Linked DNA regions of Paracoccus pantotrophus. The protein of the gene in region 2 interacts with the protein of the main gene of each other region in a pairwise test. Links are inferred from orthologs where the notes say so. Each region holds a gene or a part of one and is shown on either strand. Other genes may lie near its edges.

The links. Proteins that work in one complex are often made in the same cells at the same time.
Region 1: the proteins of rlmB (region 2) and ESD82_RS00405 interact in binary tests that used the Escherichia coli proteins (3 or more experiments, as listed by UniProt). The link is inferred for Paracoccus pantotrophus from one-to-one orthologs.

What each region holds. Positions count from the first base shown.
Region 1 is NZ_CP044423.1:80,925-85,435, forward strand. The notes cover bases 1-2,957. They hold ESD82_RS00405 (NAD(P)H-hydrate epimerase), read left to right. Parts: upstream 1-592; coding sequence 593-2,323; downstream 2,324-2,957. Other genes in these bases: glnA (type I glutamate--ammonia ligase), read right to left, coding at 1-20; ESD82_RS00400 (P-II family nitrogen regulator), read right to left, coding at 100-438; ESD82_RS00415 (hypothetical protein), read left to right, coding at 2,642-2,830. UniProt on the Escherichia coli protein: Bifunctional enzyme that catalyzes the epimerization of the S- and R-forms of NAD(P)HX and the dehydration of the S-form of NAD(P)HX at the expense of ADP, which is converted to AMP.
Region 2 is NZ_CP044426.1:1,298,288-1,304,140, forward strand. The notes cover bases 1,868-4,612. They hold rlmB (23S rRNA (guanosine(2251)-2'-O)-methyltransferase RlmB), read left to right. Parts: upstream 1,868-2,713; coding sequence 2,714-3,511; downstream 3,512-4,612. Other genes in these bases: ESD82_RS16955 (hypothetical protein), read right to left, coding at 1,868-2,232; ESD82_RS16970 (YHS domain-containing (seleno)protein), read left to right, coding at 3,611-4,024; ESD82_RS16975 (CoA-binding protein), read left to right, coding at 4,208-4,612. Also shown: ESD82_RS16950 (plasmid recombination protein), read right to left, coding at 21-1,382; more of ESD82_RS16955, read right to left, coding at 1,375-1,867; more of ESD82_RS16975, read left to right, coding at 4,613-4,660; ESD82_RS16980 (ribose-phosphate pyrophosphokinase), read right to left, coding at 4,727-5,746; ESD82_RS16985 (2-hydroxychromene-2-carboxylate isomerase), read left to right, coding at 5,828-5,853. UniProt on the Escherichia coli protein: Specifically methylates the ribose of guanosine 2251 in 23S rRNA.

The DNA of each region.
Region 1 (4,511 bases), on a different replicon or contig from region 2:
AGAACGTCCTTGACTGTCATTGGGATCCTTCCTCCATCAGTCTGCCCGGCGCCGCCGCGGGGCAAGGGTCATCGGTTTCTTTGTGCGGGTCGGGCGGGATCAGACCGCGTCGTCGCCGGTCTCGCCGGTGCGGATGCGGATGGCCTGTTCGACCGGGATGATGAAGATCTTGCCGTCGCCGATCTTCTCGGTGCGCGCGGCCGAGACGATGGCATCGACGGCGGCCTCGACCAGGTCGTCGGGCAGCACCATCTCGATCTTCACCTTGGGCAGGAAGTCCACGACATACTCCGCGCCGCGATAAAGTTCGGTATGGCCCTTCTGCCGGCCGAAGCCCTTGACCTCGGTGACCGAGAGACCCTGGACGCCGACTTCCTGAAGCGCCTCTTTCACATCGTCCAGTTTGAAGGGCTTGATGATGGCTTCGACTTTCTTCATCGCCTGATCCTTCTCTCGCGACTTGCCTGCGACCTGATTGGCGGGTTTGATGATGCGGGTAAATGGGGCAGGGCCCGGATCGCGCGGCGGATCGCATCTGCCCGGCCGATATGCGCATATTTCGTGCAGCAAGATTATAATTTAGGCAGACAGCATGCTTCACGGCACCGAAATCCTGACGACCGCCCAAATGCGCGCCATCGAATCCGCCGCCATGGCCAGCGGGCAGGTGACGGGCGCGGAACTGATGGAGCGCGCCGGCCGCGCCGTCGCCGGCCAGATCCGGCTGCGCTGGGCCAGGCCGGGCCTGGTGGCGGTGCTGTGCGGACCGGGCAACAACGGCGGCGACGGCTATGTGGTGGCGCGGCTTTTGCACCAGGCGGGCTGGCAGGTGCGGGTGCTGGGGATGGAAAACCGGCCGGGGCCGGATGCGGCGCGGATGAAGGCCGAATGGCAGGCGCTGGGCCCCGTCCTGCCCCTGACCCAGGACGCCCTGCGCGCCGGGCCCGATGCGGATGTCTATGTGGATGCGGTCTTCGGCACCGGTCTCACCCGCCCGCCCGAGGGCGAGATTGCCGCGATCCTGGACTATCTGGGCGGTTCGGGTGGGGATTGGGCGTTCTTCCGCGAGCGGCTGGTGGCGGTGGACTGCCCCAGCGGGCTGTGCCTGGACAGCGGCGCCTTTCCCGGCCGGCCGCGCGAGCCCGGCGATTTCGACCTGCGCGCCCGCCTGACCGTCGCCTTCGACAGCCCCAAGCCGGGGCACCTGCTGGAGCGCGGGCCGGAATGCTGCGGCGAGCTGGTCATCGCCGATATCGGCCTGGCGGCGTGGCGGATCCGCCAGCCGAACGAGGGCGCGACCCCGTCAAGCATCACCCGCTTTCCCGCCGTCGAGGCCCTCTGGCCCGGTTTCGCCGTTCCCGATTCGCGCCGGTACCCGATGGCCGCCCGCCGGCAGGCATCCTGGCTGCGCAAGCAGGAGGCCGGCAGCGGCCACAAGTTCAGCCACGGCCATGCGCTGATCGTCGCTGGGGGGCCGGCCAGGGGCGGGGCGGCGCGCCTCTCGGCCCGCGCCGCGCTGCGTATCGGTGCCGGGCTGGTGACGCTGGCGCCGCCGGCCGAGGCCCTGCCGGAGCATGCCGGCCCGCCCGATGCGCTGATGCGCCGAGGCGTCGACGATCCGGCCGCGCTGCGGGACATGCTGGCCGACCCGCGGGTCAACGCGCTCTGCATCGGTCCCGGCTGCGGGGTCGAGCGCGCGGCGGCGCTGCTGCCCGCGATCCTGGGCGCGGGGCGGGCGACGGTGCTGGATGCCGATGCGCTGACCGCCCTGTCGCGCGACCCCGGCCTGATGGCGCTTTTGCACGAAAACTGCGTGCTGACCCCGCATGCGGGCGAATTCGGGCGCGTCTTTCCCGACCTTGCCGAGCGCCTCGAGCATCCGCGTCCGCCCGCCGCGGGTGGCCGCGACCAGGCCTCCGATCCGGCGCGGATGGCGCGGCGCCTGGCGGAACTGGCCGCTTATCGCGAGGCGTTGGCGAAAATGCGCGGGCCGCTCTATTCGCGCCTCGACGCCGCCCGCGACGCTGCGGCGCGCTGTGGCGCGGTGGTGCTGCTGAAGGGCCCCGACACGGTGATCGCCGCCCCCGACGGGCGCGCGCGCATCCATTCCGCCTTCGATGTTCCCTGGCTTGCCACCGCCGGTGCCGGCGACGTGCTGGCCGGGATCATCGCCGGCCTGCTGGCCCGCGGCCTGCCGGCGCTGGACGCCGCCAGCCTGGGCACGCTGGTCCATGCCAGGGCCGCGCGCCATGTCGGCCCCGGCCTGATCGCCGACGACCTGCCCGAGGCGCTGCCCGCGGTGCTGCGCCGGCCGGGGGGATGAAATTACCGCTCGCATGTGAAGCGCGGCTTTGCTAGAGAACGCGCCGTTGCGGGTGTGGCGAAATTGGCAGACGCACCAGATTTAGGTTCTGGCGCCGCAAGGCGTGGGGGTTCAAGTCCCTCCACCCGCACCATTCCCGCGTGAGGCGGATCGCCGCAGGAAGGCCGGTACGCCGGGCGGGTTTCCCCGCGGAATCGCGCTGTTGCCCGCGGGTCTGCCTTGGTCCCCTGTCCGGCCGGGCCTGGCCGCTTTGATCCCTATCAAAGCCTGCCGCCTCGAAATGTGCCCTTACGATGTGGCAATTGTCCGAGGATGGAAATGACCCGACTTTTCATGATTCTGCTGTCGATCAGCCTGACCACGCTTGCCGGGATCGGCGTGATCATCGTCCTGGCGATGGGATTTTACGATCTGCGCGCCATTCTCCTGGCTGCCGCCGGGGGCGCGGTCATCGCCTTGCCGATCACCTGGTATGTCGCGATGAAGCTGCGGGACACCATGGGCTAGCGCGGATTCGACTTAGTCCGGGTCATATCCGGCGGGCTCGAAGTAGTTCCGGCATTCCTCGGGGGTGAAGGCGGATAGACAGTCGGCGACGGCTGACCAGAGATCGTCAACGGTTCTGGTAGCGACCTTTCTGAGCAGTGCCTTGAGCTTGGAGAAAGCCATCTCGATGGGGTTGAAGTCCGGCGAGTATGGCGGGCGGAACAGGAGCCGTGCTCCAACTTTTTCGATGGCGTCGCGCACGCCGCTGATCTTGTGGGCGGGCAGATTATCCATGACCACGACATCCATGACCACGACGTCGCCGGGGCGCAGCTCGGGTGCGAGCACCTGCTCGGCATAGGCGAGGAAGGCTGGTCCGTTCATTGGCCCATCGAGCAGAGCATCGGTGCCGCCATGCCAGATAGCCGCAGGCCCGCGGTAAAGGTGGTGGTCTTCCAATGTCCGTGTGGAATGGGCGCCCGGCATCGCTCGCCACATGGCGCTCGTCCTCGCAGCCGCGCCATCTTCGTGGATGCCGCGGTCTCATCGATGAAGATGAGCCTCTCGGGATCGAGATCGAGCTGGCCGTCGAACCAGGCTATGCGGCGGCGCAAGACATCGGGACGCTGCTGCTCTGAGGTATGCGCCGTCTTTTTTTGGCCGTCTTTTTTTGAATGTGATGCCGCGCCGGTCAAGAAACAGCCAGACCGTCGAGGGCGCCACCCGCACGCCGCGCTCGCCAGCAAGGCGCTCGCCGATCTCAGCAAGAGTGATGTCCGGTGTCTTCTCGATGAGGCCCGGAATGAAGGCCGCGTGCGTATCAAGCTTCGAGCGCGACGGCTGTCCCTGCTTGCGCGCTTCCATCTCGCCGGTCTCGCGATAGCGGCGATACCAGGCCCCGGCCGTCGAGATGCCGATGCGGAAGCGTCGTGCCGCCTCCCGCGTCGAAACCCCATCTTCGATCGCTGCAATTACCCGACCGCGAAGGTCTCCGCTCAGGCTCCTCGTCTCAGGCTCCTCGTCATCATCTCCTCCTGGCAAATCACAGGAGCAGTGAATCAGACATTGTTCATCGCGTGAATCCTCAAAGCGACCCGGTGTTCGTCAAATTCGCTCTAGACGACGTCTTCATTTGATTGATCCAGGCCATGGCGCATGCGCGGTCTGTGAAGGCTTTGAAGGATCCGACGATCTTCTCGCTTCCAAGGGCGATGCGTCGGAAGCGTTGGTCCGGCTGTGGTTGGGCTTGATCTGGGCGGTGGCCCGCATCTCCTCGGCGATGAACCGGCACAGGGCATCGGTGTCGCATCCGATATCTGCGATGACATGGCCGATGCCGGTGAGGCCGCAGATCAGCCCTTTCGCCTGCGGGCTGTCGGCCCAGTGGCCGGGCGTGATCGTGACCCGGATCGGCCGGCCGAACGCGTCCGCGGCCGCATGGGGTTGCGTCGTCAGCCCGCCGCGGGACCGGCCGATGGCGTGGGCCTCAAGCCCCCTTCTGCGAGGTCGCGTCGGCATGGACCTTCGAGATCGTCGCCTCGATCAGCACCCATTCGGAAGCGGGACCGGCGCCCAACGCCTTGAAAAGCCGTTCCCATGCCTCGGCGCGGTCCACCGCCGGAACCAGGTGCGGACCGTCTGCCAATGTCCCGGCGCCGGTGGCGGGTCGCGCCAGGGCTAAGCGCCCCGTGCCAGCCAGAGG
Region 2 (5,853 bases):
ATTGGCATAAGCGCATGCTGTCATATGCCCGTCTGCGATGAAGCATCTGGCCGAGAGTCGCGCGGATTCGTCAGCGCCTGCACCGTGCGTGCCTGATCCAGCCGCGCTCTCGCCTCGCCGGTGAAGGATTGCCATGCCGGAGAGGCTTCGATGACCCCGGCCAGGGTCGAGGCGGCATAGGGCGTCCCGAAGGCTTCCCGCGCCCCGTTCGCGATATAGGCCACCGTTTCGGGCCACTTCAGCCAGCGCGGGCTGGCATCGGCGAGACGATTGACCCAGCCAGCCAGGCCGCGCAGGAAACCAGTGAGCCCTCCGAGCAGCCCCGGTCCTGCCGGTGGCTGGCGCAGGGCCTCCAATCCGTCGCTGAGCACCGGCGCCAGCGCGCTGTGCATCTCGCGGTTGCGATCTGCATCGTGATGCGTCCAGGCGCCCATCTCGCCTGGCGTCTCCAGACGCTTCAGCAGCACCGGGTCGGGATCGATCTGCCGGATGGCGGCGATCAGCCCGCCGGTCGCGATGGCATGCACCGCCTCGGCCTCCTGAAGTCGGCTGGCGACCGTGTCCTGCATGACCAGGTCGCGGCGGCGCTCTTCCTCGTCGGCAAGGCGACGAGCCTCTTCGGCGCGCAAAATGGCAATCTCTGCCTCCTTCTGCGCCTTCAGCCGCTCCTGCTCGGCCTTCCACGCAGCCCGGTCCAGACGGCGGCGGCGCGGCCCCGTCCGGGCCTGCGCATGCTTCGCGCCGACCTCGGCATGATAGCGGTCCTGCCAGCCGCGCATCGCCTGCTTGTAGCTGCGCGACGGCGAGCCGGACCAGCCGTGATCCTTGTGCCGGTCCTGCTCGCGATGACCTTCATGGCAGCGCTTGGCGTCCATGCGCATATTGCCCTCTGCACATAGGGGCACCGCCAGCACATGCACATGTGGGTGGGCTTCATCGAGATGCTCGATGATGCTCAGCACTTCGGCCTTGTTCCGAACCGCATCGGCCTTGGCAAAGGCGATCACGTCCCTGCGCCAGCGCAGGTAATCGGCCTGGTCCATGTCCTCGACCGGATCGGGAAAGCTGAACACGCTGGCGATCAGCACATGGGTGTCACTGCGGATGCCGCGCAGCGCCTCCTTCCGGTCCGGCTGCTCCTTGCGCAGTTGACGCAGCAGCGTGTTCTGTTCGGCGATACGCTGCTCGATGACCTCGACCACCTCCGAGGGCCGGATACCTTCGAGGATGGTGGGCGACTGCGGGTTCGCGACATGCGGGCAGGCCCCGTCCAACCGCTCCGCCTCGTCTGCAATCTCGCTGACGGACCGGCTCTTGCTGTTACCCTTGCGCGAATAGGTCTGCTTATGCGCGAAGATTGATTTCCCGCCGCGATCAGACATAACGCAATCCCTCGCTGAAGCCTGCGGCGCGCACTTCGCTGCGGGAAACCAGCTCTAGGTCCAGCGCCATGCGGACCTGCCCGACGCTCAGGGTTCGGCACAGGGGATGACGGGATTTGATCCAGTCGGCAGTTTTGGCCGCGTGCACCGGGGTCGGTTCCTGAGGCGGTTCCGGCTCGTCCTCGATGTAATCGCGCCAGCGACCCATCTTGAACCAGTTATCCGAGAAGCAGACCTTTGAGCGCGTATAGCCTGCGGTCTCCAGCGCATAGCGCTTTACAGCCGAGAGAAGCTTTTCAGGCCCGACCTTCTGCATGGCAGCCTCGACGTGATGCAGGCAGGTCGTTTCGTTGCGACATCGGTCGGCGGGATAGGCCTTCAGTATCTCCACAGATTCCGTCGCCGCCTCGCGTGCACGCGCACGCGAAGGTGGTTTATGGATGGTTTCAGGAAGGTTTGGGGTCCGCTGTGGACGGGGTACCGGGTCCGCAGCGGACCCCGTTCCGGGTTCACGGCAGACCCCGTCCTCTGTGGACCCCGTCTCATCATCGGGCTCGGCAATGCCCTCCAGGGTGCGGACGGCGGCAAGGGAAATGCGATAGACGACGGTAAAACCGTTCTTGCACGCGCGGCGGCCGGTTTCGATCAGGATGCCTTCGTTCAGGAACTCGTTGATGGTGCGCTTGACGGTGGTTTCGCCAAGCTCGGTGTGCCGCTGGATCGTCCCCTTGGAGCACCAGATGCCCGATCCGTCATCGCTGGCCTTGTCGGCCAGAAACATGATGATCTGCTTTCGGACCGGACTGCCGAAGCGCCGCCCGGCGCAAAGATTCGCGACCTTCCAGCTCATGCTGCACCTCCCCACGGGGTTGCGCGGCGGGAAGCTGTGACATAATCTTTGGACAGAAGACCTTTGACAGTGCCGTCGGATGGAGTGCCAGCTCCTCCGACGGTTTTCTTTTGCGCAGGGGGCAAGCCGCAAAACTGCGGGACACCTGCGTCATAACCTATTGATTTGCATGCTGCCGCATTGCACGAATGCGGGACACCACTTCGTTGATTTTGTTCAGTTTTCAGAAGAAGTGGTGGGCGACCCTGGAATCGAACCAGGCATGGGTCTCCCCGGCGGAGTTACAGTCCGCTGCCGCACCTTGCAGCACGTCGCCCGCCGAACGCTTTCGGCGTGAAGCGGTGATTATCCCGACCGTCCGGGGGCGTCAAGCAGGGAACCGCCGAAAAGTCGCACTTCCTTGCGCACCATGCCAACCCGCCGCGAAGGTTGCATTCGGCCGCGTTTTCTGCGCAGTCGAAACAGCAACCGGGAATGCGACATGGCCGAGAAACCACAGAAATCCAAGAAACCCGCCTGGGTCATCGACAAGGAACGCGCCCGCCGCGCCGCCGCGGCCGAAACGGTCTGGTTGTTCGGCCTGCATGCGGTGCGCGACGCCCTGGCCAATCCCCGCCGCGACAAGCTGCGGCTGGTGGTGACGCGCAACGCGCTGGACCGGCTGGGCCCCCTGCCCGCCGATCTCGCACCGGAGATCATCGACGCCCGCGTCTTCGACCGAACGGTGCCACTGTCGCCGGAAAGCGTCCATCAGGGCGCGGCGCTAGAGGTCAAGCCGCTGAAATGGGATAGCCTGGCCGACCTGGCGCTTACCGGGCCGGGCCGGCCGCTGCTGGTGGCGCTGGACCGGGTGACGGACCCGCATAACGTCGGCGCCATCCTGCGCTCGGCCGAGGTCTTTGGCGCGCGCGCGGTCATCGCGCCGGCGCGCCATTCCGCGCCCGAGACCGGGGCGCTGGCCAAAACTGCCTCGGGCGCGCTGGAGCGGCAGCCCTATCTGCGCGTCGTCAACCTGGCCGATACGCTGATCGAGCTGCAATCCATGGGCTATGTCGTGCTGGGCCTGGACGGCACCGGCACGGAGACCCTGCCGCAGGCGCTGGCGGAACTCTCGGGCCGGGCGATCTGCCTGGTCCTGGGCGCCGAGGGGCCCGGCCTGCGCGAACGCACGCGCGAGACCTGCGACCGCATCCTGCGCATCCCCTTCGCGGCAGATTTCGGCTCGCTCAACGTCTCGAACGCGGCGGCGGTGGCGCTTTACGCGGCTTCACAGAGTTGAGCCCAGCCTTCACATCGGCGCTAGAACCCGCCCGCCCCGGTTGAGAATCGCCAACCGATTTGCCAGATCGAAAGCAGTTCCACCAACCCCCCACGCGCCATGATTCGTCCGATTCTCGCCAGCCTGATGCTTGCCCTGCCCGTTCCGGCGGCGATGGCGCAGGATTGGGCATTGGACGGCATGGACCCGGTCTCCTATGGCACGGAAAATGCCGCGGTACCGGGGCGCACCGACCTGGTCACGGTCTGGCGCGGCCAGGCCTGGCATTTCGCCAGCGAACAGAACCGCAATCTTTTCGAGGCTAATCCAAAGGCTTATGCCCCAGGCCTTGGCGGGCTTTGCGTCCTGGCCCTGTCCGAAGGCCGATCCGAACCCGGCAATCCGCGCCATTTCGTGGTGATCGGCCAGCGCACCTATTTCCTGCGCTCCGAGCAGGCGCGTGAGCGGCTTCTTGCCGATCCGCAGCAAATCCTGATGCGCGCCAAGGCCGTCTGGGCACGCATGAATCCGTGAAATTTCACTTTTTTGCGAGCCGGGTGGAACTTTTTAGCCACGGTTCCCATTTATTTATCGAACATGACCACGGAACGGTCATGTTCAGATCACTGTCCCTCGTTCCGCGACTTGCGCCCGGCCAGACCTCTGGACCGGGCGCTTTTTCCATGCCACTTTCGGTTGAGATCTGGGGGAGGTCAGATGAACCTGGCAGTACTTCGCGACATCGGCACCTCGCCGGTCGACGACGACATTGCGCGCATCGCCCGCACGGTGCGCTGCATTGCCATCGTGGGCCTGTCGCCGAACGAGGCGCGACCATCCTGGGGCGTGGCCCGTTACCTGAAATCGCAGGGCTATCGCATCATTCCGGTCAATCCGGGCCATGCGGGCGGCACCATCCTGGACGAGCGGGTCTATCCCGACCTGCGCGCGATTCCGCCCGAGCAGGCGGTGGACATGGTGGACATCTTCCGTCGGGCCGAGGCCGTGCCCGCCATCGTCGACCAGGCGCTGGCGCATCTGCCCAGGCTGGACACGATCTGGATGCAATTGGGCATCCGCCATCCGCAGGCGGCCGGCCGCGCCCGCGCCCGCGGCCTGACGGTGATCGAGGATCGCTGCCCGAAGATCGAGTTCCCGCGCTTTCTTTAAAGCCTTGAAAGCACGAGAAAGGCCCCGGTCCGGCGGATCGGGGCCTTGCCTTTGCGTCGCCGGCGATCAGAAGCCGGAATAGAGCCCTTCGTAGATCGGGCCCAGCGTGTCCACCTCGAACAGCGAGCTGACCGAAGTGCCGTTCCAGATGTTCAGAATCGCCTGGGCGAACATCGGCGCCGTCGGCACGATGCGGATGTTCGAGGCGGCCTTCACCTTCTCGGTCGGTTCGATGGAATCGGTGATCACCAGCGATTTCATCACCGAGGCCTGCACCCGCTCGACCGCCGGGCCGGAAAGGACGCCGTGGGTGATATAGGCATGCACCTCGGTCGCGCCGTGCTCGGTCAGCACCTGCGCCGCCTTGCAGAGCGTGCCGGCGGTGTCGCAGATGTCGTCGACGATGATGCAGGTCTTGCCGGTCACGTCGCCGATCACCGTCATCTCGGCCACCTCACCCGGCTTCTCGCGGCGCTTGTCGACGATGGCCAGCGGCGCGCCGATGCGCTGCGCCAGCTCCCGCGCCCGCGCCACCCCGCCCACGTCGGGCGAGATCACCATCAGATCGGACAGCCGCTCGCGGAAGTGATGCTTGATGTCCAGCGCAAAGACCGGCGCGGCATAGAGATTGTCCACCGGGATGTCGAAGAAGCCCTGGATCTGCGCCGCATGCAGGTCCAGCGTCAGCACCCGGTCCACGCCCGCCTCGGTCAGCAGGTTGGCGACCAGCTTGGCGCTGATCGGCGTGCGGGCCTTGGCGCGGCGATCCTGGCGCGCATAGCCGAAATAGGGGATGACCGCGGTGATGCGCGCCGCCGACGAACGCTTGAGCGCATCCGTCATGATCAGCAGTTCCATCAGGTTGTCATTGGCCGGGTTCGAGGTCGGCTGGATGATGAACATGTCCTCGCCGCGGACATTCTCATAGACCTCGACGAAGATCTCCTGGTCGTTGAACCGCTCGACCCGCGCCTCGACGGGGGCGACATTCATCCCGCGATGCATCGACATGCGGCGGGCGATGGCATTGGCCAGAGGCCGGTTCGCATTTCCCGCGATGAGCTTGGGTTCGGTCATGGCCGGCATGGGCTTTCCCTGTCTGGATTCGTGCGATTGCACCCCGCTTAGCACCGGGCTAGCCTGCCCGCAAACCCCGAGGACGAAACCATGGCGCATATCGACTATTACTTCGG